One region of the Paenibacillus segetis genome, then DNA from elsewhere that is predicted to be linked to it. Evidence: riboswitches for the same ligand, from Rfam matches in the RefSeq annotation. Region 1 holds a riboswitch; the other holds the start of a gene.
The links. Region 1 has a riboswitch for cyclic di-GMP ahead of IEW05_RS05545 (transglutaminase-like domain-containing protein). Riboswitches for the same ligand answer to the same signal wherever they lie in the genome.

Region 2: another riboswitch for cyclic di-GMP. It lies ahead of IEW05_RS17070 (NPCBM/NEW2 domain-containing protein); the one in region 1 lies ahead of IEW05_RS05545 (transglutaminase-like domain-containing protein).

The regions. Positions count from the first base shown of each region.
Region 1 covers NZ_BMFT01000001.1:1,256,877-1,260,036, forward strand. The annotation lists gene IEW05_RS05530 (LrgB family protein) at 1-385, shown strand, start outside; gene IEW05_RS05535 (MarR family winged helix-turn-helix transcriptional regulator) at 390-806, opposite strand; gene IEW05_RS05540 (DUF2798 domain-containing protein) at 943-1,419, shown strand; cyclic di-GMP riboswitch class I at 1,521-1,601, shown strand; cyclic di-GMP riboswitch class I at 1,640-1,721, shown strand; gene IEW05_RS05545 (transglutaminase-like domain-containing protein) at 1,735-2,538, shown strand; gene IEW05_RS05550 (GGDEF domain-containing protein) at 2,845-3,160, shown strand, end outside.
Region 2 covers NZ_BMFT01000002.1:184,865-188,024, reverse strand. The annotation lists gene IEW05_RS17070 (NPCBM/NEW2 domain-containing protein) at 1-1,710, opposite strand, end outside; cyclic di-GMP riboswitch class I at 1,866-1,959, opposite strand; gene IEW05_RS17065 (LysE/ArgO family amino acid transporter) at 2,172-2,786, shown strand; gene IEW05_RS17060 (MalY/PatB family protein) at 2,909-3,160, shown strand, end outside.

The sequences.
Region 1 (3,160 bases):
TAGTGGAATCCTATTGGCTTTGGCATTTGGGTTCTCGAAATTGTATGTCCTCTCCATATTGCCTAAATCCATTACAACACCTGTAGCCATACAGATCTCTAGCAATCTCGGTGGGGAGTCTTCCTTAACTTCTGTGTTCGTGATGATTGCTGGATTTACCGGAGCAATTGGCGGGCCATATATTATGAGACTCTTTAGAATCAAAAGTTCAGTAGGAATTGGGATTGGTTTAGGTACGGCTTCTCATGCACTAGGTACGGCTAAAGCGCTAGAATATGGGGAAGAGTCCGTATCGATGAGTTCAGTTGCCATGACCGTATGCGCAATTGTGGGCTCTTGTGTAGGGCCATTTGTAGCTTGGATCATGTATTCGTTAATAGGATAGGTTATTAAATCCAGTCTTGTTTTAAAATATCTTTGAGAAATTGGGTATGTTCCTTGCCAATTTTGTCTTCTATTTGCTGAATAAGCTGTTGCTTAACTATGAGTAATCTCTCGCAACACTCCACACCTTTAGAGGTGAGAACAATATGCTTATCGCGCAAATTACCTTCAACATCTAACACCTGAACATATTCGCGAGCTAGTAAACCCTGCACATATTTATGTGTGCCTTGTCTAGATATACCGATTATTCTGCTCAATTCAGCAATGGAAAGTTTTTCGTACACTTCTAACATAGCTAAGATGTGATTTTCAGTTTTGTTAATTTCGTTATCACTCAATTCAGCGATCTTTTTTCTTAGAAAGGTATGCTTTTCACTGAGTAAATCTATTAGATTTAAATGCTGTATATAGTCCTTCATTAAAATATCTCCCGTGTGTTTTTTTTGATAGTATAGAGTACAAAAAATATATTGTCAACTAAGTTGACGTAAAAACCCCTCTTGTGATAATGTAAACCAAGTTGACAAAATTACATTTACAAAGGGGTTTTTAGTCTTGGGAAAAAATAAGAAAGAAGACTTTGTATTTACACTGATGATGTGTGCTTTGATGGTGTTGGGAATGAGTATTTATAATGTGATATTGATAAAGGGATTCTCTAGCGAAGTCATTAAAGATGTATTAATTGGCTATATTCCAACGTTAGTGGTTGCATTACTTCTTGAAATATTTGTTGTTGGGAAGGTAGCCAAAGGAATTGTACACAAAATGATGCGTGACAATGATCCTTTGTTTAAAAGAATAATACTTACTTCACTATTAATGGTGTGTGGTATGGTACTCTTCATGTCGTTTTACGGTGCAGTTACCCATTTAGGGTTTTCATCAGGGTTACCTGGAGCCTATATTTCTAACATAGGTAAAAACTTTATTTTCGCACTACCATTACAGCTGCTCATTGTTGGACCGATTGCAAGACTCTTATTCTCAAGAATGTATCCGGTAAAAATTGCGAGTGCTTCATCGGTTTAGCCTCTCTATAACTCTATAAATGTGTGCAAACGGTGAATTTTTTTGATAGATTCCTATTGTAATAATTGGAATTTATGATACTATGAAACTATCAAAAGCTATTCAGATAATGGCAAACCTATCGAAAGGTAGGGACGCAAAGCTATAGGGCCTTCCCGTATGGATGGCAGCCAGTTACCGGAGAATCAGGCTTTTTTTGTTTGATTGATAATAGAACTTTATACGATAATGGCAAACCTATCGAAAGATAGGGACGCAAAGCTATAGGGCCTTCTAATGAAGATGGCAGCCTGGCCACCGAAGGGAGTTTTATTTATGCGAAAGTTTATTCTATTTATAGCTGTACTTTTGATAGTATCTCCATTGTTTAATGGGACAACAGTACAAGCAGCAGCTAGTTCATGGCTAAATGAATCAGAGATTAACAAAGGTGTCATTAGTGTAGATTACGATGTGAAGGCTACGGTTAAGACAAAACTCTTAATCGTTAAAGGTCAGGATAAATATTCGTACAATCTATCATCGGGCAAGCAAGCAGAGTCTTTTCCACTACAATTAGGCAATGGTGAATATACCGTTAGTGTATTGGAACAAGTCAGTGGAGATAAATATCAAGTTGTGAATAAGGACACGGTCACACTTAAGCTGAGTGATAGTAAGATGGTGTACTTGAATTCAGTTCAGAACGTGAAGTGGAATGATTCAGATCAAGCGGTTCACAAGGCGAAAGAGTTAACGAAGAACTTAAATTCGGATGCTGACAAGGTAAAAGTTATCTATAATTACGTAATTAGCAATATCAAATATGATGATAATTTAGCAGCTAACGTGTCCACAGATTATCTTCCTGAAATCGATCATACCTTATCATCCAAGAAAGATATCTGTTACGGCTATTCTGCTCTATTTGCAGCGATGCTGCGGAGTGTAGACATCCCTACTAAGCTAGTTATGGGTACTTCAAATTATGTGAAATCGTATCATTCTTGGAATGAGGTATATTTAAATAACAAATGGGTTATCGTGGATACAACGGTTGATGCAGGATTGAAAGACAGCAAGACAGCCTTTACGATGATCAAAGAAGCATCCAAGTACTCGGTCTCCAAAACATATTAATAAATATATAGTAGAAGCCTTGAACAAGCGTTCAAGGCTTTTTTGTCGGTTACAGGCTCGGGAATTTCTATAAAAAGAGTTAATCAATTTCCTATTTTTGGATTGAGAGGAAAGTTAAACTTTTTTATCCTGAATAAAAGGAATAATCTAGCTTTTGTCGAAATAGTATTAGATATGAGATTTCCTCCTCTATGATAGTACTAGGTTAAGTGACTAATTGTGCTAGGAGTTGTAGAAATGATTCTCTTACTCTTTCTAATCATAATAATTTTGTTATGTTTCTTATTCATTTTAAGAGTGTTGTTAATGGAAAGAAAAGTACTTAGAAAGCTAGCGTATCTTGATAAGATGACTGGAGTATTTAACCGTAATGGGTTAGATCGTTTCTGGGCCAAATATTCTGGGAAGGGAACACTTGCTGCTCTATTCCTCGATTTAGATCACTTCAAAGATATCAACGACACTTTTGGACATCAAGCCGGTGACTTGCTGCTTAGAGAGGTCGGTCTTTACCTTCAACAATTTAATCAGCAGAATAAGCAAGTATTCCGAATTGGTGGGGATGAATTTGTCATTATGATGGTGAATGCCAACCTCGAAGAAGCTGAAAGTTTAGCAGCGC
Region 2 (3,160 bases), on a different contig from region 1:
CACGCCCCTTGCCCAACTATTCCAAGAACCTTCTTGTTGTGAGAAAATTAACGAAGGTACTTTAGCGTTAGAATCAACATCCACATAGACGTTGATCGTATCGCCTGGCATGCCCACAAGTCCGGTAGGCTGGTTATTCGTACCCATGTTAAATCTTAAGTTTTGCTGCGCATGCTTTTTCATATCGCCATGTTGTTCAGCCGTAATGATCGTACCTTCGGTTTGCACTTCACCATTTACTACCTTCTTCGCCAAATCCAGTTGATCCTTGAACTGAGGATATAATGGATGCGCTTTGGCAGCTTCCTCTAGCTCATTGATTTTGGCCACACTATTATATTCGGGAACTACTGAACTCATCGTTCCATCGATGAACAGTCCATCGACCGCATCACTTACTTGATCTTGCTTATAAAACCGAAATTCAGCTACAAACGGTCTGTTAATATTGGCTTTTGTGAACTTAAATTTTACTCGCTTAAACTTTGTTGGTTCGAACTTGAATTGCAGAAAATCATTTGTACTAACCGCAGTTCCGCTAGAAACAAGCTTAAATGTGTCTCCTTTACTCGTCTCTGATGCATAGATCTCGAACGCCTCCGGGAATCCTTTCCGATTGTCTCTAGCTAGAAAGGCTACTCTGTCCAGCACTTCAGCATTCGTTAATTCAAATACAACTTCATTCGTGAAGGTATCATCATTGTTTTTATTAGTCTCCCAATGTGTGTTTGGCAGATCATCGAGCATGTATTCTGGTTTCGTGCCCGGGTAGCTTCCGCCATTTGTCGTTACTTTGGATACATTGGAATTCGGCATACGATAGGCTTCGCTATAAGCCGCCTCATATTCCGTGCCATAACTTTTAAGGGTAGAAACCTTTGCTGTAGTTGATGCTATTGGATTGCTTGCTAAAAGTATTTTGGCATTCTCTATTTCTGCTGTAAATTGAGCGTATAGAGGATGTGCCTTCACTTCATTCTCCAAAGTTATTAGTTTGTCTACTGTATTAAACTCTTCACTCACTTGACTATATGTATCATCGGTAAATAAGTAATTTAATTTGTCCGATACGGCATCTTCTTTATAAAAAGCAAATTCAGCCCCACTTGCCCAGTCCTGATTCGCTTTTTTGTAGACAAATTTGATTCGCTTAAACGTTGCCGGCGCAAATTTAATTTCAACTATATCGCCTGTTGAACCTGTATATTCTCCCGTGGATACTAAACTGAAATCATCGCCTGCATCCGTCATCGAGCTGTAAATTTCGAACTCTTGGGCAAATCCCTTGCCTTTGGCACTAGATTGTCTAGCTGCATATACGATTCTATTTAATGTAGTTGATTCATTTAACAGAAATACGACCTCATTCGTAAATGTTGAAGTATTCGGTTTACCTGTCTCCCAGTGCGTATTCATATCGCCATCGATCGCCTTATTTATAGGAGAACCTGAATAGTTACCACCATTATTCGTGATCGATTTAATATTTACATTATTCATTTTAAATACTTCATTATAAGCACTTAAAACGTCCTTCCCATACAAATCAAATGGCTTAACCGTTGCCAAGCTGGCTAGAGTTAAGCTACTTTCCAACACGCTTTTCGTCACATTTGTGTTATGTATTTCACTTGCTGCAACAAACCCCGCCTCACTCGACAAACTAACTAGTAGCGCTGCCGATGTGGCGATTGCAATCATTTTCTTCATACTTTTTCCTCCTGATGAATGATAGTTATGACGAATAACCTAAAACAGGCGCAAAAAAAACTACCCTGAAGAGTAGCCCGATTGCACACAAAGTCTATTAAAAATGAAAACTTCACTTTTAATAAACTTCAAATAACAAAAAGCATAATATACTCTTTGGCAGCTGGCTGACATCGTTACGAAGTTTAATTAACCTTAGTCCCTTTAGCTTTGCGTCCCTACATTTCCATAGGTTTGCCTATTCAATTTTAAGTACATTTCTCACAGTAACATAACCATACATCTCATCGCATGATCAGTTGGTATGATATCGTACTAGGTAATTTAAATTAGTTTTCATGAATTTCAAAACATTTGGCTGTAGGTACTGCTACTTTAGATATAGAAAAATTCTAATATTGCACAAATAATCGCACGTGCCTTATAATCAGAACTTATTACCAAAATCGGAGGCACAAGCTATGTTAACTGCACTATTCCACGGAATAGCATTGGCTCTAGGGTTAATTCTTCCTCTTGGAGCACAAAATGTTTTTGTATTTAACCAAGGAGCATCCCAACCTAATTTTAAGAAAGCCATTCCTGTTATTGTTACAGCATCACTATGTGATACCTTTCTTATTTTATTAGCTATTTTAGGAGTCTCTGTCATCGTATTTGCAATTCCCGCATTACAAACCGCTTTATTTAGCATTGGACTTCTCTTTCTTCTATATATGGGATGGTCGATCTGGAGAAGTAAGCCATCCAAGTTGGAGCAAGATGCTACCCCTTTATCCTCCAAGAAACAAATCCTATTTGCCTTGTCCGTATCTTTATTAAATCCGCACGCCATAATGGATACGATTGGAGTCATTGGCACCAGCTCTCTTAACTATGCCGGAATAGACAAAGTTATATTTGCATGTGCGACAATCCTTGTCTCTTGGCTGTGGTTCTCTAGTATTGCCTTTGCAGGCAAGCTCGTAGGGCAAATAGATACCAACGGAAAAATCATGCTCATCATTAATAAAATTTCCGCGATCATCATTTGGATCGTTGCCGCTTATATTGCCTACAAACTTTTTCAAATGTAATTCAATGCCCCTTGAATCCGTAAATGGATCGACTTAGTTTTTTCTGTTTGTTCATAATAAGTTATACTGAATAACAGTATGATTTTGAGACTTAATAAACTTACTCACTCGGAGGGTTAACCATGAAATATGATTTTGACAAGATCGTTGCCAGAGAGAATACAAATTCATTGAAATGGGATCGGACTGTTCTTACAAATAGACTGGGATTTGATGCTGAAGGAATATTGCCTTTATGGGTTGCAGATATGGATTTTCGCGCTCCTCAGCCTGTCATTGATGCTTTGTTGAAGAGGGTAGAACACGGAATCTTCGGATATAGCTCACCTCTTGACGAGTATTATGATGCACTGATTTGGTGGCAGAAGTCACGA